2 regions of the Pseudomonas azerbaijanorientalis genome follow, and region 1 is predicted to be linked to the other one. Evidence: riboswitches for the same ligand, from Rfam matches in the RefSeq annotation. Region 1 holds a riboswitch; the other holds the start of a gene.
What was found. Region 1 has a riboswitch for cobalamin ahead of cobW (cobalamin biosynthesis protein CobW). Riboswitches for the same ligand answer to the same signal wherever they lie in the genome.
Positions count from the first base shown of each region.

Region 2: linked by a shared signal. The riboswitch ahead of cobO (cob(I)yrinic acid a,c-diamide adenosyltransferase) and the one ahead of cobW (cobalamin biosynthesis protein CobW) in region 1 are both predicted to bind cobalamin.

Region 1 is NZ_CP077078.1:2,902,038-2,913,529, reverse strand. It holds gene KSS91_RS12925 (NADH:flavin oxidoreductase/NADH oxidase family protein) at 1-1,036, shown strand, start outside; gene KSS91_RS12920 (vWA domain-containing protein) at 1,159-1,704, opposite strand; gene KSS91_RS12915 (magnesium chelatase ATPase subunit I) at 1,824-2,831, opposite strand; gene cobN (cobaltochelatase subunit CobN) at 2,982-6,830, opposite strand; gene cobW (cobalamin biosynthesis protein CobW) at 6,834-7,904, opposite strand; cobalamin riboswitch at 8,007-8,219, opposite strand; cobalamin riboswitch at 8,415-8,640, shown strand; gene KSS91_RS12900 (CbtB domain-containing protein) at 8,763-8,954, shown strand; gene KSS91_RS12895 (CbtA family protein) at 8,966-9,673, shown strand; gene KSS91_RS12890 (cobalamin biosynthesis protein) at 9,670-10,083, shown strand; gene cobM (precorrin-4 C(11)-methyltransferase) at 10,168-10,914, shown strand; gene nfuA (Fe-S biogenesis protein NfuA) at 11,056-11,492, opposite strand, start outside.
Region 2 is NZ_CP077078.1:4,588,993-4,600,484, forward strand. It holds gene KSS91_RS20405 (MarR family winged helix-turn-helix transcriptional regulator) at 1-198, opposite strand, end outside; gene KSS91_RS20410 (adenosylcobinamide-GDP ribazoletransferase) at 399-1,130, opposite strand; gene cobC (alpha-ribazole phosphatase family protein) at 1,133-1,708, opposite strand; gene cobT (nicotinate-nucleotide--dimethylbenzimidazole phosphoribosyltransferase) at 1,705-2,760, opposite strand; gene cobU (bifunctional adenosylcobinamide kinase/adenosylcobinamide-phosphate guanylyltransferase) at 2,757-3,278, opposite strand; gene KSS91_RS20430 (cobyric acid synthase) at 3,428-4,879, opposite strand; gene cobD (threonine-phosphate decarboxylase CobD) at 4,876-5,868, opposite strand; gene cbiB (adenosylcobinamide-phosphate synthase CbiB) at 5,861-6,769, opposite strand; gene bluB (5,6-dimethylbenzimidazole synthase) at 6,766-7,416, opposite strand; gene KSS91_RS20450 (cobyrinic acid a,c-diamide synthase CobB) at 7,413-8,813, opposite strand; gene cobO (cob(I)yrinic acid a,c-diamide adenosyltransferase) at 8,810-9,421, opposite strand; cobalamin riboswitch at 9,504-9,736, opposite strand; gene KSS91_RS20460 (hypothetical protein) at 9,890-10,474, shown strand; gene KSS91_RS20465 (PQQ-dependent sugar dehydrogenase) at 10,541-11,492, shown strand, end outside.

The DNA of each region.
Region 1 (11,492 bases):
CCGCGCCATGACCGGCCCTGGCGGTGTCGCACTGGAGGACGAGCGGCATCTGGAACGCTTCCGCCAGTGGGCCAGTGTCGGCCGGGCCGGTGGTGCGCACTTCTGGATGCAACTCAATCACCCTGGCCGCCAGACCATGGCCAACCTCGGCCAGCAAGCACTGGCGCCGTCGGCGGTTGCGCTGGATCTCGGCCAGTTCTCGAAGATGTTCGCCGAACCCAAGCCCATGGGCGAGGACGACATCCAGGAGGTGATCCGACGTTTCGCCACCAGCGCCGCACTGGCGGAGAAAGCCGGTTTTACCGGTGTGCAGATCCACGCCGCCCATGGCTATCTGCTCAGCCAGTTCCTGTCGCCGCTGACCAATCGACGCACTGATCGCTGGGGTGGTTCGCTGGAGAATCGCGCGCGCCTGCTGTTGTCCGTCGTCGAGGCGGTTCGCCAGGTGGTATCGCCGCAATTTTGCGTGTCGGTAAAGCTCAACTCAGCGGATTTCCAGCGCGGTGGCTTCGATGCCGATGATGCACGGCAAGTGATCCAGTGGCTCAACGAGCAACCGATCGACCTGCTGGAACTCTCCGGCGGCAGCTACGAAGCACCGGCCATGCAAGGCGAAGCGCGCGACGGCCGGACCCTGGCCCGGGAGGCGTACTTTCTGGAAATGGCCGGCGAACTGGCCAGCGTGGCGCGCATGCCGGTGATGGTGACAGGCGGGATCCGGCGTCTGGCAATCGTCGAACAGGTCCTCGACAGCGGCATCGCCATGGCCGGCATCGGCACCGCCCTGGCCGTGGAGCCGCACCTGGTCAAGCATTGGCGCGAAGGCAAGAACAGCCACCCACAACTACCGCCGATCCGCTGGAAGCGCAAACCCCTGGCGGCGCTGGCGAGCATGGCGGTGGTGAAGTTCCAGCTGCATCGCTTGAGCCGTGGGCGCAAAACCCGACCCGAGGTTTCGGCACTATGGGCGTTGATTGTCGACCGGTTGTACATTGGCAAGCGTACCCGGCAGTACCGTCAGGCGATGGGTAAGTAATCCAGAATTGATGTTGGCTGATCCACCGCCTTCGCGAGCAAGCCCGCTCCCACATTTGGAATGCGTTCCACCCTGTGGGAGCGGGCTTGCTCGCGAAGAGGCCAGCCTGGGCAAAGGAGAATTCAACCAGGCAGCAACTCGTCAATATGCCGATACTCAGCCTGCAACTGCGCCGCCAGCACCCGGCTACGCCCAAGCCGAATCGGTCCGCGCTCGATGTCGATCAACAGCCCCGGACACGCAAGCGTCGGCAACAGCGACCAGTCCTTCAGCCTGCCATCGGTCACCAGCAGCAACCGCTGCTGCTCTGCCGGAAAACGTTTCTGCCGTGCGGCAAGCCACTGCCCTGCTTCGCTCAATGCCGCCAGCAGCGGCGTGCCGCCACCGGCGCCAAGGCCATCGAGCCAAAGGCGCAACCCCGTTGAGGCCTTCAATCCCTGCACTTGCCACCTTGGTGCGGCACCGCTGGCCGTGAGCAAGGCCAGGCGTGCGCGCTGGCGATAGGCATCGTCGAACAACTGCGCCAGCAAGCCCTTGGCATCACTCAATGCCTGATGACGGCGGGTCGATGCGGAGGCATCGACTATCACCAGCCACAGTTCATGGGGCGAACGCGTGCGCAGTTGAAACATCAGGTCGTCGCGCTGACGCGGCCGGCCATTGAGCAAGGTGCCGGGCCAGTTGACCGAGCCACTGCGGGCTGCGTGACGCTTGCCCTGTTTGCCATGGTCCAGTCGCCCGGCTCGGGGTCTGGCATTCGCCCCCGCGTCGCAGCGAGGGCGAATGCCTAGGGCTTTTTTGGCCAGCTCGGCACTTCACGTCGTGCGCCGGTCGCCAGCGCCTGGGCAGGCAATTCGCCCCACTGGCCCTGCCCATCGCACGGATTGGCGTTTTGCGGTGCGCAGGGTTGCGTTGCGTGGGATGGCTGAGGCGCCGCAGCCGAATGCTCGCGACGGCGATGGCGCAAGGCGAACTCGGCAACGGCGTCGATATCTTCCTCGGCGATAGCGTTCGCCCCGCGCCAGGCAGCGTGAGCCCGGGCGGCACGCAGCCAGACCAGGTCAGCGCGCAAACCATCGACGCCAGCGGCAAAGCAGCGCTCGGTAATCCGGTCCAGCGCCTGGTCGTCGAGAGGAATACTCGCCAGGGCGTTGCGTGCGTGCTGGCAACGTTCGCGCAGTGACGCCTGCGCCGATTCCCATTCGGCGCAGAAACCTTGCGGATCGCTGTCGAAATCCAGGCGACGACGGATGATCTGGCCTCGTTCGGCCGGCGCTGTGTGACCACCAAGGGCGACATTCAGGCCGAAACGGTCGAGCAGTTGCGGACGCAGCTCACCCTCTTCGGGATTCATGGTGCCAATCAGCACGAACTTCGCCGAGTGCCGATGGGAAATGCCGTCACGCTCAACCAGATTGGTGCCGCTGGCGGCCACATCGAGCAGCAGGTCAACGAGGTGATCAGGCAACAGATTGACCTCGTCGACGTAGAGCACGCCACCGTCTGCCTTGGCCAGTACGCCGGGGGAAAACTGAGCCCGACCTTCGCCCAGCGCCGCGTCGAGATCGAGGGTGCCGACCAGGCGCTCTTCGGTGGCGCCCAGCGGCAGTGTGACAAACTGACCGCTGGCCAGCAGGTCCGCCAGACCACGGGCCAGGGTCGACTTGGCCATGCCGCGCGGACCTTCGATCAGGACTCCGCCGATTTTCGGGTCGATGGCGGTCAGGTACAGGGCCAATTTCAAATCGTCGGCGCCGACCACGGCGGAGAGCGGGAAATGCGGGGTGTCGGTCATTGTTTTATCTCGGTCATGGTCGGTGATCTCACAGGCGCCTCAATCCTTGTGGGAGCGGGCTTGCTCGCGAAAGCAGTGTCTCATCCAACCTATACGGCGACTGACACGACCTCTTCGCTAGCAAGCCCGCTCCCACAGGTTTTGCGGTGATTAGCTGTCTTCTTCTATATCCAGCAACAGATTCTCCAATGCCTCGCGGTAGGCGCCCGGCTCCTTCCACATCCCGCGTTGTTGCGCCTCGAGCATGCGTTCAGTCATGTCGAGCAAGGCATGGGGATTGTGTTCACGGACAAAATCCCGGGTTTCAGGGTCGAGCAAATAGGCGTCGGCCAGCAACGCGTACTGGTGATCGTCGATCAACTGCGTGGTGGCATCGAAGGCGAACAGATTATCGACGGTCGCGGCCATTTCGAACGCCCCTTTGTAGCCGTGGCGCTTTACCCCTTCGAGCCACTTCGGATTGGCCGCCCGGGAGCGGATGACCCGGTTCAGCTCTTCCTTCAAGGTGCGAATCTTCGGCAGGTCCGGCTGACTGTGATCGCCATGATAACTGGCCGCCGCCTCGCCTTTGAGGCTTTCCACCGCCGCGAGCATACCGCCCTGGAACTGGTAGTAATCATTGGAGTCGAGCAAATCGTGCTCGCGGTTGTCCTGGTTTTGCAGCACCGCCTGTACCTGGCTCAGGCGCTGGCTGAACTGTTCACGGGCGGCGGTGCCTTCGTCGGAACCGCCGTAAGCGTAGCCGCCCCAGTTGAGGTAAACCTCGGCCAGGTCCTCGCGGGTTTGCCACAGACGACCGTCAATGGCGCCCTGCACGCCGGCGCCGTAGGCCCCGGGCTTGGCCCCGAAAATCCGCCAGCCGGCCTGCCGTCGCGCAGCGTCTTCATCCAGTCCGGTCTGCAACAAGGCTGCACGCTCGGCACGCACCTTGGCCGCCAACGGATTGAGGTCGTCCGGCTCATCCAGGTCGGCCACCGCTTGCACCGCCGCGTCAAACAGGCGGATCAGATTGGCAAAGGCATCGCGGAAGAAACCGGACACGCGCAAGGTCACGTCGACCCGAGGACGGTCGAGCAAACTCAACGGCAGTATCTCGAAATCGTCGACCCGCTGACTGCCGGTGGCCCAGACCGGACGCACACCCATCAACGCCATCGCCTGGGCGATGTCATCGCCGCCAGTGCGCATGGTCGCGGTGCCCCACACCGACAGGCCGAGCTGGCGCAGATGATCGCCGTGGTCCTGCAGGTGCCGCTCCAGAATCAGGCTGGCCGACTGGAAACCGATGCGCCACGCCGTGGTGGTCGGCAAATTACGCACGTCCACCGAGTAAAAGTTACGCCCGGTGGGCAGCACGTCCAGACGACCGCGACTCGGCGCACCGCTGGGGCCGGCCGGGACGAAGCGACCGCTGAGGGCATCGAGCAGACCGCGCATTTCCGCTGGGCCGCAGGCGTCCAGGCGCGGGGCAACTACATCGCGAAGGCTGTCGATTATGGCACTCACTTCAGCCCAACCTGCCTCCTGTGGGAGCGGGCTTGCTCGCGAAAGCGGTGGGCCAATCGACATCAATGTTGAATGGTCAATCGCTTCGCGAGCAGGCTCGCTCCCACAGGGGTCATTCAACACGCCCGAAATCAACTGCGCTGCATACAGTTCCAGGCGCTCGCGGGTATCGCCCGCCGTGCGCCAAATCTCGTCACTGATAAGCAAAAGAGACTCGGGACGCGGCCCGGTCCATGGCTCGGCCAGCGCACAATCCAGTGGGTCAAACCCCAACGCAAACGCCTTGGCCAGCGCCCGCAGCAGACTCGATTGCGCACCGCGTCCATCGCCCCGTGGAATGCGCAACAACGCCAGCAAGGTGTCGATACGCAAGCGACCGGTGGGTGATTCGCCGAACACGTGCAGGCCGTCGCGGATCTGCGACTCTTTCAAGTCGCACAGGTAAGTGTCGAGTCGCGGCAACCAGATCGCTGCGTCGGTATCGCTGTCGAGTTGCTCGTCCAGCTGCAGTTCGCGGTCGATGTGCGAGTCACGCACCAGTTGCAGGATGTCGCGCTGCAACTCCCGTGCGCGACGCGGATCGAGCAACTGCGCTTCGTAATACTCGTCGGCCAACAGTTCGAGGTTGCGCAGCGGGCCATAGGTTTCGGCGCGGGTCAGCGGTGGCATCAGGTGGTCGATGATCACCGCCTGGGTGCGCCGCTTGGCCTGGGCGCCCTCGCCCGGGTCGTTGACGATGAACGGATAGATGTTCGGCAGCGGCCCGAGCAGTGCATCCGGCCAGCAGTTTTCCGACAGCCCCACGCCCTTGCCCGGCAGCCATTCGAGATTGCCGTGCTTGCCGACGTGGATCACGCCGTGGGCACCATAGGTGTGGCGCAGCCAGAAGTAAAACGCCAGGTAGCCGTGGGGCGGCACCAGGTCCGGGTCGTGATACACCGCGCTCGGATCGACCTGATAACCCCGCGCCGGTTGGATGCCGACGAAGGTTTGGTCAAAGCGCAGGCCGGCGATCATCATCCGTGCGTTGCGGCACATTGGGTCGTTTTCCGGCGCGCCCCAACGTTCCAGCACCGCCGCACGATTGGCTTCGGGCAGGGCATTGAACATCATCAGATAATCATCCATTGCCAGGCTTTGCTGGCACGGACGCAGGTCGAGGGTATCGAGATCGTTGCTGACACCGCCCAGCAACTGCTGGATCAGCGCGGTTCCACTGTCCGGTAACTCCGCCGGCAACGGATAACCTTCGGCATGCAGCGCCCGCAGGATATTCAGTGCAGCAGCCGGAGTGTCGAGGCCGACCCCATTGCCGATGCGCCCGTCGCGAGTCGGGTAATTGGCGAGAATCAAGGCAATGCGTTTTTCCGCATTGGGCACCCGCGCCAGTTCAACCCAACGTCGCGCCAGTTCAGCAACGAAGTCCATGCGCTCCGGTTGCGGCCGGTAGCAGACCACATCCGACTGACTGCGCTCACTGCGCCACGCCAGGTCCTTGAAGCTGATCGGGCGGCTGATGATGCGCCCGTCCAGCTCCGGCAAGGCAATGTGCATCGCCAGATCGCGCGGGCCAAGCCCCTGTTCACTGGCGCGCCAACCCGGTTCGTTGTCCTGGGCACAAATCGCCTGGATCACTGGAATATTGCGACGGAACGGTCGCAGGTGTGGCGCTTCGGGGCTGGACTGGGCGAAGCCGGTGGTGTTCAGGATCACCGAGACGCTAGCCTCATCCAGCCAGTCCTCGACCGCGCCCAGGCAGCCGGACTCCTTCAAACTGGCCAGCGCAATCGGCAACGGATTCAAACCCGCTGCCTGCAAGCGTTGGCAGAAAACATCGATGAAAGCGGTGTTCGCCGCCTGCAAATGCGAGCGATAAAACAGCACCGCCGCCACCGGTTGATCGGCGCGCCAGTCGGCTTGCCAGTCGCTCAGTGCGGCAGAATGTTTGCGCGGATGGTAGATCGCCGTGCGCGGCAGGGTTTGCGGCTCACCCCAGGTGTAATCGCGCGCCAGCCAGCGGTTGGCCAGGCAGCGGAAGAAATCCAGGGCGTTGCCCATGCCACCCTGACGCAGAAACTGCCAGAGCCGGTCGCGGTCCTCGGCGCCGACGGTGCTCAGGTCGCTGAGCTCCGGGTCCGGGCGGTCATCGCCCGGCACCAGAATCACCTGCACGCCGCGCTGGGACAGCTCGACCAGGCGCTCGATGCCGTAACGCCAATAGGCGATGCCGCCGTGCAGCGAAATCAGGATCACCCTGGCGTGACGCAGCACTTCATCGACGTACAAATCGACCGAGGCATGGTTCTGCACCTGCATCGGGTTGGCCAGGCGCAGGCTCGGGTAATCCTCGGGCAACTGCTGCGCCGCCTCGGCGAGCAGCGCCAGGCTGGAGTCGCCGCTGCACAGGACCACCAGCTCGGCGGGGGTTTGTCCAAGGTCGGCGATATTGTCATCCGACACGAAACCGCCGGGCTGGGTCCTGAGCAGGTGCATGGGTTACACGCTGAGCGCAGCGCGCAATTGCGCTTCGAGCACGGCGGCGTCCAGTTCCTGGCCGATCAGCACCAGACGGGTGATGCGCGCCTCTTCGGCGCCCCACTGGCGGTCGAAGTGCTTGTCGAAACGCGTGCCCACGCCCTGGATCAGCAGGCGCATCGGTTTGTTCGCAACGGCGGCGAAACCTTTGATGCGCAGGATGCCGTGCTGGACCACCAACTGGGTCAGCGCGTCCATCAGCAGGCTTTCGTCGGCTTGCGGCAGTTCGATGGAGATCGAATCGAAGGCGTCGTGATCGTGGTCGTCATGATCATCGTCGCCATCGTGATGATGGTCGTGGTGACTGTGGCGGCTGTCGATGTGTTCTTCGGAGCCGGCACCCAGGCCAATCAGCACGTCCAGCGGCAGGCGACCGCTGCTGGCTTCGATGATTTTCACCGCTGGCGGCAATTCTTCGGCCACTTCCAGACGCACGCGGGCCAGGTCGGCCGGATTGATCAGGTCGGATTTGTTGAGAATCACCAGGTCGGCGCTGGCCAGTTGGTCGGCAAACAGCTCGTGCAATGGCGATTCGTGGTCCAGGTTCGGGTCGAGTTTGCGCTGGGCATCGACCTGGTCCGGGAAGGCGGCGAAGGTGCCGGCGGCCACGGCCGGGCTGTCGACCACGGTGATCACCGCGTCAACGGTGCAGGCACTGCGGATTTCCGGCCACTGGAAAGCCTGGACCAGCGGTTTTGGCAGGGCCAGGCCCGACGTTTCGATGAGGATGTGGTCGAGATCGCCGCGACGAGCCACCAGTTCACGCATCACCGGGAAAAATTCTTCCTGGACGGTGCAGCACAGGCAGCCGTTGGCCAGTTCATACACACGGCCGTTGGCTTCTTCTTCGGTGCAACCGATGGAGCACTGCTTGAGGATCTCGCCGTCGATGCCCAGCTCGCCAAATTCGTTGACGATCACAGCGATGCGGCGCCCCTGGGCGTTGTCGAGCATGTGCCGCAGCAGCGTGGTTTTACCCGAGCCAAGAAAGCCTGTGACGATGGTGACGGGAAGTTTGGCCAGTGTTTTCATCGGATGCCCTATGGCTAGGTGGCGGGCATACGGGACGACGACCGGCAACGCAGATGTGCGTGCCTGAAGAGTTCGCCACCGGATCACCCCGCCCGGTTGAAAGTGAGAATCTGTGTCGAGGCAGGTCTCCTGGCTGACGGTGTGCCGGCCTTGAGCCTGGCATTCGCTGCGCCTTCCCGCCGGCCTCATGGATTGGGCCTGCAGTGGCGTGGCAACGAACATCACCGTTCACAGTTGCGGGGGCAGCCGCGGCATTGACCGCGTTCCCTTCTTAGCTTCGACAAACGCCGAAGAACCTCGAAAGCGCAAGGCTACGCATGGTATTGGGGCGGGTCAATGTTCACGTGACTTCTGCGGTGTGCCCTTCGCGAGCAAGCCCGCTCCCACATTTGATTGGGTTCTTTCAGAGGAAAAGGGTCAAGTGTGGGAGCGGGCTTGCTCGCGAAGAAAGCGACTCGGTTTCCAGTTGAGAACCCTTGCCAATTGACGCCCAACCCTCGCCCATGCTCTCCTACGCATCTTGTTACGGGTGCCCTTCACAGGGTGAAACGGGAAACCGGTGAATCATGTGCTTTACTCTAAAGCCATGTCAGTCCGGTGCTGCCCCCGCAACGGTAAGCGAGCGAAGCATCAGATCCACTGTGCCACTACGGCATGGGAAGGTGATGCTTGCAGGATCAGGCCCAAGCCTTTGCCCCTCGTGAGCCCGGAGACCGGCCCGCAACATAAAGTGACCATAACGATCACTGAAACAACAAACCCGCGGTGGGCGGGCGCTGTTTGAAACCCTGCGCGCCTGGTCGTGCAGGTTTTTGCATGCGCTCTTGATTCCCCGCTGACAGACCAGAGGGAAACGCCATGTCGATCATCAGCAGCACCGGCCACACTACAGCCAGCACCACTTCTACCCTGACTCAACGTCTGACCGCCGCCGTCTGCGCGTCGATCCTGGGCGCAAGCCTTGTGTATTTCGCCGGTTTCTCGCACATCGAAGCGGTGCACAATGCTGCCCACGATACCCGTCACAGCTCCGCGTTCCCGTGCCATTGAGACCTGCTGACATGATCAAGCGTATTGCGCAAACCGCAGGTTTCACCGGGTTGCTCGCCGCCCTGTTGCTGACCCTGCTGCAAAGTTTCTGGGTCGCCCCCCTGATCCTGCAGGCCGAAACCTACGAAAAAGCTGAACCGGCGGCCGTTGAAATGCATGAACACGCCGATGGCGCGATGGCTGCCCACACCCACGACGCCGAAGCCTGGGAGCCGGAAGACGGCTGGCAGCGCGTGCTGTCGACCACTGGCGGCAATCTGGTGGTGGCCGTCGGTTTCGCCCTGATGCTGGCCGGCCTGTACACCTTGCGTGCGCCGACCAAAACGTCCCAGGGCCTGCTCTGGGGCCTGGCCGGCTATGCGACCTTCGTGCTCGCGCCGACCCTCGGCCTGCCACCTGAACTGCCAGGCACGGCCGCCGCCGATCTGGCACAACGGCAACTGTGGTGGATCGGTACCGCCGCCTCTACCGCCGTCGGTATCGCACTGATCGTATTCAGCCGTCACTGGCTGATGAAAGTCCTCGGCGCGGCAATCCTTGCCGTTCCCCATGTGATTGGCGCACCGCAACCGCAAGTGCATTCGATGCTCGCTCCGGAGGCACTGGAAACCCAATTCAAAATCGCTTCGCAACTGACCAACGTGGCGTTCTGGCTGGCCCTGGGCCTGATCAGCGCCTGGTTGTTCCGTCGCAAAAGCGATGGCCAATACCACGCATGACTGACGTCAGCACTGCGCCGACCCTGGTGGTCGGCCTGGGCTGTCAAAAGGGCTGCCCCGTCAGCACCTTGCTGGCGCTGCTCGACCAGGCACTGGAGGCGCACCAGATTGCGCGCCATGAAATCAAGGCCCTGGCCAGCATCGATTCGAAGCGCGACGAACCTGCACTGATCGAACTGGCCCAGCAGCTTGGCCTGGAATTGATGTACTTCAGCAGCGAGCAACTGGCCCCCTATGAGCCGCAACTCAGCCATCAATCGCAAATAGCGTTTGAACGCACCGGTTGCTACGGCGTGGCGGAAAGCGCCGCACTGGCCCTGGCCGAACAACTGGCACAGGCCCCGGCAAAACTGCTGATTCCCCGACAGAAATATGCCCAGGCAACCCTGGCATTGGCCGGCGCGGCATAAAATCCCCGATAATCCCCGTCTCGATCATGAACATTCTTCATCTGAAGCCCTGTTCAGCCCCTTTTTTCCCTACAGGAACCGACGATGACCGTCTACTTCATTGGCGCAGGTCCCGGCGACCCCGAACTGATTACCGTCAAGGGCCAGCGGCTGATTCGCAGTTGCCCGGTGATCATTTATGCCGGCTCGCTGGTGCCAGCCGCGGTACTGGAAGGTCATTGTGCCGAGCAGGTAGTCAACAGCGCCGAACTGCACCTCGAACAGATCATCGACCTGTTCAAGGCCGCCCACGCCAAAGGCCAGGACGTGGCCCGGGTACACTCCGGCGATCCGAGCCTGTATGGCGCCATTGGCGAACAGATTCGCTATCTGCGTGAGCTGGGCATTGCGTTCGAAATCGTCCCGGGCGTGACGGCCACCGCCGCTTGCGCAGCGCTTCTGGGTGCTGAACTGACGCTACCGGACGTTTCACAAAGCGTGATCCTGACTCGCTACGCCGACAAAACCGCCATGCCACCCGGAGAGGAATTCGCCAGCCTGGCGCAGCACGGCGCGACCATGGCGATTCATTTGGGGGTCAATCACCTGCCGAAGATCGTTGAGGAACTGCTGCCGCATTACGGCGCCGATTGCCCGATTGCGGTGGTTCACCGCGCGAGCTGGCCGGATCAGGACTGGGTGACGGGAACGCTTGAGGACATTGCCGGGAAGGTTGCCGCCAAAGGGTTTCGGCGCACGGCTTTGATACTGGTGGGACGGGTGCTGGGCAGTGATCATTTCAGCGAATCGTCGCTGTATCGCGCGGGGCATGCGCATCTCTATCGCCCATAAGGCCCCTTCGCGAGCAGGCTCGCTCCCACATTGGAATATGGTCAACTGTGGGAGCGAGCCTGCTCGCGAAGGCTTCAGCGAATTTAACTCATAAAAAACGGCGCTCACGGGGCGCCGTTTTTTTATTTCGCAGCGAACACCTTAGTAGTAGGCGTTTTCTTTCTGCGTGTGGTCGGTCACGTCGCGAACGCCCTTGAGCTCGGGAATACGCTCAAGCAGGGTACGCTCGATGCCTTCCTTGAGCGTCACGTCGGCCTGGCCGCAGCCTTGGCAACCACCGCCAAACTGCAGGACGGCGATGCCGTCTTCGACCACGTCGATCAGGCTGACCTGACCGCCGTGGCTGGCCAACCCAGGGTTGATCTCGGTTTGCAGGTAGTAGTTGATGCGCTCGTTGACCGGGCTGTCGGCATTGACCATCGGTACTTTGGCGTTTGGCGCCTTGATGGTCAGCTGGCCGCCCATGCGGTCGGTGGCGTAGTCGACAACGGCATCGTCCAGGAAGGCTTCGCTGAAGTGGTCGATGTAGGCGGTGAAGCTTTTCAGCCCCAGCGCGGTGTCTTCGGGCTTTTCTTCGC
Region 2 (11,492 bases), 1.7 Mb from region 1:
GCGCCCCAAGGTGCTGCGGTCCAGGCCCATGGCCTCGGCCAGGGTTGAAATGCTCGGCTGATCCAGACGCTGCAGATTGCACAGCAAAGAATACTGCGCAACGTTGATCCCGAAGCCGTCGAGAGCGCCGTCGTAATGCCTGCTGACGCCACGGGCGGCGCGACGCAGGTTGATGCATAAACATTGGGAATCGAGCATGGTGCGTGTATATACCCGCGAGCGTGTTAAATCAAGTTACATGGTTTTTTCAGTGACTGAGCGGCGCCTGCTAGATCGCCATCGCGGGCAAGCCCGCTCCCACAGAGATTTTCGGTGTGCCCACTATTTTGCCAACAAAACAGAAACCCTGTGGGAGCGGGCTTGCCCGCGAAGGGGCCAGAACATTCAATACAACCCCATCAGAACAGCGCCAAGCCTACCAGCACTGCAACTTCCAGCAACTCCAGCATTGCCCCTGCCGTATCGCCAGTCGTTCCACCGAGCCGCCGCAGCATCACCTGGCGCAACCAGACAAACCCGAGAACCGCCAACACCACCGCCAGCACACCACTCAAACCGGCAATCAGCACACAGGCCAGTGCACTGACCGCCAACACCTGCCTGCCCGCCGAGCGCGGAAGATGATCGGCCAAGGCCTGCCCCAGGCCACCGGCACGCACATAGGGTGTGGTCAGGAACAAGCCGAGCAACGCGCTGCGACCGATCAACGGCACGATGATCAATGCCAGCGAATCCGGTTGCCCGATCAACGCCAGCAGCGCAGTGAACTTGAGCAACAACACCAGCACCAGCGTCACCACCGCGATCGGCCCGCTGCGCGGGTCTTTCATGATGGTCAGCGTACGCTCACGGTCGCCAAAACCGCCGAGCCAGGCGTCGGCGCTGTCCGCCAGGCCATCGAGATGCAACCCGCCGCTGAGCAGTACCCAGACGCTCAGCAATAACGCCGCGTGCAACAACGCCGGCGCACCCTGCAACAGCCAGCTCACTGCCCACAGAATTGCGCCAAAGAGCAATCCCACCAGCGGATAAAACAGCAGTGACCGCCCCAGTTCCCCAGGCTCAGGCATGCCGGGCAGGCGAATCGGCAGGCTGCTGAGAAATTGCAGGGCGATCCAGAATGGCAACATGGTCAAAGCACTTCCTTCAACAAACCATCGGACTCCATCATCAGCGAAAACAGTGCGCCATGCCCGACCTCAACGTTGAGCAGCTGCTCTCGCGGCAGCCCGCGCGCTTGTGCCAGCAACAGGCGCATCACCCCGCCGTGGCTGATCAGCAGAATGCGCTCACCGGCACAGGTCGCGTGCAAACGCTCCAGCGCTGCCAATACCCGTGTCGAAAAGCCTGCAACCGGCTCACCCTGAGACGGCGTGAACGAGTAAGGATTGGCCCAGAACAAGCCGAGCGCCTGCGCGTCGGTTTCCATCAACGCCGCCGCGCTCTGCCCTTCCCAGGCGCCGAAATGCAACTCTTGCAGGTCTTTATCCAACTGCACCGGTACACCCAGTTGTGCACCGAGCTCCTCGGCAAACCGCGCACAACGCTGCAATGGCGAACTGACTAACCGGTCCCATGGCCCTTGCCCGACCACGGCGGCTCGCATCTGCGCCCAGCCCGTTTCGGTCAACGCATCATCGATGCTGCCGCGCAGGCCACCGCCGAATTCGGTTTCACCGTGACGCAACAGATCCAGGCGCAGGGTCATGCCGGACGATCTGCCACGGCGGCTTCGGCGAAGGTCGCCATTTGCCCGTGCAGGTCGCACGCCAGACGCAACAGCGGCACAGCCAATGCCGCACCACTGCCTTCACCGAGCCGCAGACCAAGATCAAGCAAGGGTTGCGCACCCAGGGTTTCCAGCACATGACGGTGCCCCGGCTCTGCGCCACGATGACCGAACAACAGCCACTGACGGCATTCGGGATTCAAGCGCACCGCGACCAGCGCAGCGACACTGCAGATGAAGCCGTCCACCAGCACCGCGACACCGCCTTGAGCACAGGCGAGATAGGCACCGACCAGCGCCGCAATCTCGAAGCCACCGAGGTTGAACAGGGTCTGCAAGGCATCGCCACGCTGCGGGCCATGCAATACCAGGGCACGCTCGATCACCCGGGCTTTATGGCTGACACCTTCGGCGTTGAGCCCGGTGCCAGGCCCGGTCAAATGGCCCACCGGGCAATCGAGTAAGGCACAGGCCAGGGCGCTGGCGGCGGTGGTGTTGCCAATGCCCATTTCGCCACCGATGAACAACTGCGCACCGCTGGCAATCGCCCGTTGCACGCTGTCACGGCCGGCCTGCAAAGCGAGTTGTCCCTGGGCTGCGGTCATGGCCGGCCCCTGTACAAAATTCGCCGTGCCCGGGCCGACGTTCAGGTGACGCACACCGGGCAGGTTCAGCGACGACGTCACCGTGCCAAGGTCAACCACCTCAAGGGAAGCGCCCAGTTGTCGCGCCAGGACGCTGATCGCCGCACCACCGCTGACGAAGTTGAGCAGCATCTGCCCGGTGACTTCCTGGGGATAGGCCGACACGCCCTCGGCGACCACGCCATGGTCGCCGGCAAATATCGCGATCCACACCTGTTCCAGACTCGGCTTGACCCGTCCCTGCAATCCCGCCAGTTGCACCGCCACCGACTCCAGCTGGCCGAGGGAGCCGGCCGGCTTGGTCAGTTGCTGTTGCCGCGCCTGGGCCTGTTCGAGCGCTTGGGTATCGACCGGCCTGCACGGGTTCAGCCACCAGGATTGAGTCATAACGCAGTTCCTTTCAGAGTCAGGGGCAGGCCGGCGACGGTCAGGACGACACGCTGACAGCGCTCAGCCAGAGCTTGATGCAGCCAACCGGCTTCATCGACATAGCGGCGAGTCAATTCGCCCAGCGGCACGACACCCATTCCGGTCTCGTTGCTGACAAAAATGATTTCACCCGGCAACGCTGCCAGGCAGTCCAGCAGGGCATCACGCTCGGCTTGCAAGCGCCCGGCATCGTCGAGCATCAGCAGGTTGGTCAGCCACAGGGTCAGGCAATCCACCAGCAGACAGTGGTCGGCACGGGCGCTTTCACGCAGTACCCGGGCCAGTTCCAGGGGTTCTTCAATCAGTGCCCATTCGGCAGGACGACGGGCGCGGTGATGAGCCACCCGCTCGCTCATTTCGCCATCCAGTGGCTGGCTGGTGGCGATGTAAGTGACGGTCAGGGCGCTGTCGATGGCGAGTTTTTCAGCCAGACGACTCTTGCCGGAGCGGGCGCCGCCGAGGATCAGTTGGAGCATGGTTGTTTTCCTTGAAATTTTCGCTGAGGCGACTGGCCTCATCGCGGGCAAGCCCGCTCCCACAGGATTACGAGGTGTACTCAAATTTCACGATCAACCCAAATCTCTGTGGGAGCGGGCTTGCCCGCGAAGAGGCCAGAGCTTTCACCTCAGATTCCACAGAGCTGCCGCAACAGCCCGGTATCCAGATGCTTCTCCACCAGATCCGCCAGCCGCTCGATATCGCGCTCGCGCAACGCGTGGTAATCCACGTCCTGCACCTCCTGCAAACCGGCCCAGCGCAACAGCGCACTGCACGCCGCCGGCGATTCGAACAGCCCGTGCAGGTAGGTGCCGAAAACCTGCCCGTCCGCACTTTGCGCACCGTCGCAGCGGCCGTCATCCAGATGCACGGCGGCATTTTCCAGAGCCGGTCCGGTGGTCACGCCGGCATGGATTTCATAGCCTGATACCGGCGCATCTTCCAGCGCCAGGCGACCGCACACATTGCGCAGCTGTTTCTCTTGTTCGAGCCGGGTCTGGAACGCCAACAGCCCCAAACCGGCACTGGAACCCGGCGCGCCCTCGAGGCCCAGCGGGTCATGCACCTGCTCACCGAGCATCTGCAGGCCGCCACAGATCCCCAGCAGTTTCCCGCCGTAACGCAGATGCCGGGCAATCGCGGTTTCCCAGCCGTTGGCCCGCAGGTACGCGAGGTCGCTGCGGACACTTTTCGAACCAGGAAGAATGATCAGGTCGGCAGGTGGAACCGCCTGGCCGGGCCCGATGAATTGCAGGTCCACTTGCGGATGCAGGCGCAGCGGATCGAAATCGGTGTGATTGCTGATGCGCGGCAGCACCGGCACCACGACTTTCAGCACCCGTTCGGCTTTATCGGTCTGGCGCTGATCGATGCCGTCTTCGGCCTCCAGGTGCAGGTCCATCACATACGGCAGCACGCCAATCACCGGTTTGCCGGTGCGTTCTTCAAGCCAGTCGAGACCGGGTTGCAGCAACGCGATGTCACCGCGAAAACGATTGATGATGAAGCCTTTGACCCGCGCCTGTTCGCTCGGCGACAGCAGTTCGAGGGTACCCACCAGATGGGCGAAAACCCCGCCGCGATTGATATCGGCAATCAGCAACACCGGGCAATCCACCGCTTCGGCGAAGCCCATGTTGGCAATGTCGCCGGCGCGCAAATTGATTTCCGCCGGCGAGCCTGCGCCTTCGACCATCACCAGCGGATACGCCGCGCTCAAGCGCTCGTGGGAGGCCAGCACCGCTTGCATGGCGATGCTTTTGTAGTCGTGATAGGCGACGGCGTTCATGGTCGTGACGGCGCGGCCATGGATGATCACCTGGGCACCGGTGTCACTGTTGGGCTTGAGCAATACCGGATTCATGTCGGTGTGCGGTGCGAGGTGCGCGGCCTGGGCCTGAACCGCCTGGGCACGGCCAATCTCGCCGCCGTCGGCGGTCACCGCACTGTTGAGTGCCATGTTCTGCGGCTTGAACGGCACCACCTTGACGCCCTGACGCGTGGCCCAACGGCACAACGCAGTCACCAGCGTGCTTTTCCCGGCATCCGACGTGGTGCCCTGCACCATCAGCGTGGTCATTGGTTTTCCTTGGCGAAATCTTCGAAGGCTTGCGCCAGTCGCACCCAGGCGGCTTCGTCACCGGGCAGGCCGAATCGCAGGCTGCTGTTGTGCGTGAACAACCGCAGGAGAATACCGCGCCGGGCCATGAATTCATGCAGTGCTTCGGCGCGCTCGGTGATCAGCCACTGGAACAGCGCACAGCCGCCCTGGGGCTCGAAGCCGTGTTGCTGCAGCAACGACGCCAGGCGCTCGCTGGCCTCTTCGGTGCGCAGCCGTTGCCGCGTTTGCCCCTGCGTATCGCGCAGACAGGCCTGCCCCACTACCCGGGTTGCCCCGCTCACGGCCCAGGGCCCCACTTGTTCTGCCAGCAACTTGAGCAACTTGCGCTCGGCCAGCACAAACCCCAGGCGCACACCGGCCAGGCCGAAAAACTTGCCGAATGAGCGCAAGACGATCAGCCCGACCTGATGGGCAAACGGCGCCAGGCTCAGTTGTGGCGTGTTATCCATGAACGCTTCGTCCACCACCAGCCAGCCACCGCGCTGGGCCAGTCGCGTGTGCCAGTCGAGCAGGCGACTGGGGGGGAGGCTCAGGCCCGTGGGATTATTCGGATTGACCACCACCAGCACGTCGAAACTGTCGATAAAGAAGTCGACTTCCTGCTCCAGCACTTCGCGCACGATGTAGCCGTTGCGACGCCAGGCTTCGGCGTGCTCGGCGTAGCACGGCGACAACACACCCACCTTGCCTGCCCGCCGCAATCGCGGCAGCAGCTGGATCGCCATTTGCGAACCGGCCACCGGTAATGCCTGCAAGGTGCCGTAGTAATCACAGGCGGCCTGTTCCAGACCATCGTCCGCCTCCGGCAAACGAGCCCAGGCCCGCAGCGGAATATCCGGCACCGGGAACGGCCAGGGTGCAAGGCCTGTCGACAGGTCCAGCCAGTCGGCTTCATCTATGCCGTATTCGAGCGCCGCCTTGCGCAATCGGCCACCGTGCTCAAGCATAAAATTCAGCCCCCAGGCAGAGAATCAGCAGCCATAACCATACCCCGCGCTGGACCAGTTGCCAGCCTTGGTCAATGGAGTCGGCGTCCGCCGGCACGCCTTCGCCCAGTTGCGGACGCTGGTGCAGTTCACCGTGATAAATCGCCGCGCCGCCCAATTCAACGCCAAGGGCCCCTGCCCCTGCCGCCATTACCGGGCCGGCGTTCGGACTGTCCCAGGTCGGGCCCTGGGTGCGCCAGCATTTGAACGCCAGCCGGGTTTTGCCCAGCAGCGCGTAAGTCAGTGCCACCAGACGCGCAGGAATGTAATTGAGCACGTCGTCGATCTTCGCCGCCGCCCAGCCGAACCGTTCGAAGCGCTCATTGCGATAGCCCCACATCGCATCCAGCGTATTGCTCAGGCGATAGAGCACCACGCCCGGCGCACCGGCCACGACAAACCAGAACAACGCGGCGAACACCGCGTCGCTACCGTTTTCCAGCACCGACTCGGTGGCGGCACGGGCGACTTCGGTTTTATCCAGGTCACTGGTTTTACGGCTGACCAGATAACTCACACGTTTGCGTGCTTCATCCAGATCATCGCCGCGCAAGGCCTTGGCTACCGGCGTGACGTGTTCACCGAGGCTGCGCATGCCGAGGGCGCAATAGAGCGCGAGAATCTCGACGATCCAGCCAACGTAAGGCGCCCAGGAGAATGCCGTGACCAGCAGCACCAGTGGCAGCACGGCGATCACCCACGCGGTGACGCCATGGCTGCGCCAGCCGCGACCGCCACCGTTGAAACGTTGCTCGATGCGATCGGCAAAACGGCCGAACGCCACCAGCGGATGCCAGCGTTTGGGTTCACCCAGCAGCGCATCCAGCGCAACCGCGGCGACACTCAACAACGCCACACTCATGGACTCACTCCCCAATAATTTTCATACAGCAATTCATGCAGCGCACGCGCCTGCGCCCAGCCTTCGAGCACCAGCATCGGCGCCGGGTAGAACGCCTTTACCGGCCCCAGGCACAGCACCGCCAGCGGTTTGGCTCCCGGCGGCAGCCTCAGCAGGTCCGCCAGTGCCTGGGGTTCGAACAGCGACACCCAGCCCATCCCCAGCCCTTCGGCGCGGGACGCGAGCCACAGGTTCTGGATGGCACAGGACAGCGAGGCCATGTCCATTTCCGGCAAGGTGCGACGGCCGAAGATATGCTGTTCGCGGTTGTCCATCAGTGCGGCGACCAGTACCTCGGCGCAATCGTTGATGCCTTCCACCTTGAGCTTCATGAACTCGTCGCTGCGCTCGCCGAGGGCTTCGGCGGTGCGCACGCGCTCCTCCTCCACGAGCCCCTGGATTTGCCCGCGCAAGGCGCGATCACTGATGCGGATGAAGCGCCAGGGCTGCATCAGGCCGACGCTGGGTGCCTGATGCGCAGCCTCGAGCAGGCGCTGGAGCAACTCGGGCTCGACCGTGCCGCCACTAAAGTGGCGCATGTCGCGGCGCTCGCCGATGGCGCGATAGACCGCTGCGCGTTCGGCTTCGGTGAATGCGTTGTCTGTCATGGCCTCTTCGCGAGCAGGCTCGCTCCCACATTTAGAAGTGAGCTGCCTGAAGAAATGCATTCCTCTGTGGGAGCGGGCTTGCTCGCGAAGGCGGCTTCAAGGTCCGGCGCAAACAGCGCAGCAATCGCCGAGGGGTTCGACGGAAAATAAAAGTGCACATAAGAGGCAGTCATCCGCCCCTCGCGATAAACCGCTTCCGCACCGCGCCCGCCGTTAGGGCTCACGCCCCGGGCAATCGGCGCCAATTCAGTGCTGGTCAGTGAATGGTGATAGGTGTGCCCGCGCAGCGAACCTTCCGGCAACTCCACCGCTTGCAACGCCAACGCTGCCAGACGCTTTTGCATGACCGCATCACCGGTCAGCAAACCAACCAGTTCGGCACGAGTGCCCTCGACATCGGTCAGGGAGTCGAGCAGATACAGCATGCCACCACACTCGGCGAGCAAGGGTTTGCCAGCGGCGTGGTGCGCGCGGATCGCGTCGAGCATCGCGGTATTTTGTGCCAGCGCAACATGGTGCAGTTCCGGGTAACCACCCGGCAGATACAGGCTGTCCGCCTGCGGCAACGCACGGTCGCGGATCGGCGAGAAAAACGACAGCTCGGCGCCCATCGCCCGCAGCAAATCCAGGCTCGCACCGTAGGTGAACGCAAAGGCTTCATCACGGGCCACCGCAATGCGCACACCGGCCAGCAGCGGTTCGGCGACGATGACATCGGGGGCGGCGAACTCGACTGCCGGTGGCAGCGCGACCTCGCAACTGTTGGCCAGGGCATCGGCTGCCGCATCGAGGCGCAGGTCGAGATCATTCAGTTCACTGGCTTGAACCAGCCCCAGGTGTCGGCTCGGCAGTTCAATCCCGGTTTCCCGGGACAGCGCGCCGTACCAGCGCAAGCCTTCAGTCAGGCTGCCTTCGAGCAGTTGCGCGTGGCGCAGCGTGCCGACGCGGTTGGCCAGCACGCCGGCGAACGGCAAGTCCGGCTGATAACGCGCCAGCCCCAGGGCCAGTGCGCCGAAGGTCTGGGCCATGGCGGTACCGTCGATCACACCCAGTACTGGCACACCGAAATGCCGTGCCAGATCGGCGCTCGACGGCGTACCGTCGAACAGCCCCATGACGCCTTCGATCAGGATCAGGTCGGCGTCAGCGGCGGCTTCCCACAGCAACCGGCGACTCTCCTGCTCGCCGACCATCCACATGTCCAGTTGATACACCGGCGCACCGCTGGCGCGTTCGAGGATCATCGGATCGAGAAAGTCGGGGCCGCACTTGAACACGCGAACTTTGCGCCCCTGATTGCGATGCAAGCGGGCCAGCGCCGCAGTAACGGTGGTCTTGCCCTGGCCGGAGGCCGGCGCGGCAATCAGAACCGCCGGGCAATGACGAGGCTGGCTCACAGCTCGACGCCTTTCTGCGCTTTGATCCCAGCCTGAAAGGCGTGTTTGATCATGCCCATTTCGGTGACCGTGTCGGCCATCTCGATCATTTCCGGCTTGGCGGCACGCCCGGTGACCACCACGTGTTGCATCGGCGGCCGGGCCTGCAAGTCGCTGAGTACCTGATCGAGATCGAGGTAGCCGTGCTTGAGGGCGATGTTCAGCTCATCCAGCACCACCAGGCCGATGGACGGATCGCGCAGCAGTTCCCGGGACACCGCCCACGCCGCTTCGGCGGCAGCGATGTCGCGCTGACGGTCCTGGGTTTCCCAGGTAAACCCTTCGCCCATCACATGAAAACGCACCTGCTCGGGAAAGCGCCGGAAAAACAACTCTTCGCCGGTACTGTTGCGGCCCTTGATGAACTGGACCACACCGCATTGCATGCCGTGCCCCATGGCGCGGGCGAGCATGCCGAAGGCCGAACTGCTCTTGCCTTTACCGTTGCCGGTCAGCACCAGCAACAGACCACACTCGTTCGGGGAATTGGCGATGCGCTCGTCGATCACGGCTTTTTTGCGCTGCATGCGCGCCAGGTGGCGTTCGTCACGATCGGGGGTATCAGTCATGGGGGAGCTCTCCGTTGAGGCAGGAATAACGGCGGGCAGGCACAGCAATAGAAGGCAACAAGCCTGGCATCGCCCACCGTGATGCCGCTGGATGAATCAGGCCGGTCTCCGGGCTCATGAGTGGCGCAAAGCCAGACTGTGCGCCTTCCCGCATCGAATCGACACAGTGGCATCAGACACAGTTTTCACTCATTTACCGTTGCGGGGGCAGCGCCGGAATTACGGTTCCTCGACCAACAGAAGAACTCGCTCACCGGCTTCCCTGTTTCACTCTGTCGACCCAAGTCACAGAGCACCTGAAACAAGCCGCGAAGGTTAGAGGGTTGGGGGTGGAGCGTCAATTAAAGCCGGGAGGCCAACTGCCGAATAACTGTCGTCAATCAAAAAACTGACGTCAATCTTGTGCCTCGCTCTCAGCAGTGATATCAAAGAGCCACAACCTCACAACACAATAACAAGGGTGAGCCCATGCAAGGCATGATCATCAGCAATCCAAAGCTGGAATTCCTGCGCCCTGTGCTCGAGCGCTGGTTCGAATGCATCGACCGCTACAACGCCATCCGCGGTGATGGCGACACACCCTACTGGCACGACGAAAAAGCCAATCTCGGACTGTTGTCTGCCGCCGCCTGGATGGCCGAGATGGTCACACTGCAACAGACGCCTACCCGCAAGCAGACCGAAGAAGGCGAACGCAACAGCCGCGCCGACCTGTTCCTCGCCTCGCCCGAAACCCGCGCCTACATCCAGACCAGCCAGCGCTGGCCACGGGTCAACAGCCTCAATCTGACGCAGGCCCTGCTCGACATCGCCAGCGATGCAAAGCGCCTGAGCCACGCCAGCGACCTGAAACTCGGCTGCCTGTTCGTCGCCCCGCAAAAAGCCCAGCAAGGCGCGACACCGGAAGAACTCCAGGACATGGTCGACGACCTGCAAAAGGAACACACCTGCGCGGTCGCCTGGTATTTCCCGTATGCCTACCGCAAGTTGCGCAATGAAGCCGGCAACTATCACCCTGGCATTGCGGTGCTGTTCAAGGAAGCACGTGGCTAGGGGTTGAACCATTGGACGACAACGCGTCTCTATGATTAGAACAAGGCATTCATAGGGAACACCCGTATGCGCACGCCCCCGCTCGTTCTCGTTATCGCGATCTGCGGAGGGCTCGCCGGTTGTAGTGAGACCGCCGGCCTGCAAGTCTCCGACGGCACCGGCCCTTCACCCCAACTGCCGCCCCCCAACAAAACCCTGATCCCGACTGTGAACATCGCCCCGGCCATCGGCTGGCCACAGGGCGCGAAACCCGTCGCCGCCGCGGGCACTCAAGTGGCCGCTTTTGCCGAAAACCTCGATCACCCCCGCTGGCTTTATGTACTGCCCAACGGCGACGTACTGGTGGCGGAAACCAACGCGCCACCCAAACCCGAAGACGGCAAAGGCATTCGCGGCTGGGTCATGAAGCAAGTCATGGGACGCGCCGGGGCCAGGGTGCCCAGCGCGAACCGCATCACCTTGCTGCGCGACAAGGACCACGATGGCGTCGCGGAAACCCGCACGGTGTTTCTGCAAAACCTCAACTCGCCCTTCGGCATAACCCTGGTCGGCAAGGACCTGTATGTGGCCGACACTGATCGCCTGCTGCGCTTTCACTATGAAAGTGGCGATACGCAGATCAAATCGCCACCGGTCAAAGTGGTCGACCTGCCGGGTGGCCCGCTGAACCATCACTGGACCAAAAACGTCATCGCCAGCAAGGACGGCCGCAAGCTCTACGTCACCGTGGGCTCCAACAGCAACGTCGCGGAAAACGGCATGGACAAGGAAGAAGGTCGCGCAGCGATCTGGGAAGTGGATCGTGCCACCAGCCAGCAGCGGATCTTCGCCTCCGGCCTGCGCAACCCCAACGGCATGGCCTGGGAACCGCACAGTGGCGCGCTGTGGACTGCGGTCAACGAGCGGGATGAAATTGGCAGCGACCTGGTCCCGGACTACATCACCTCGGTCAAGGACGGCGCATTCTATGGCTGGCCTTACAGCTATTACGGCCAGCATGTCGATAGCCGCGTCGAGC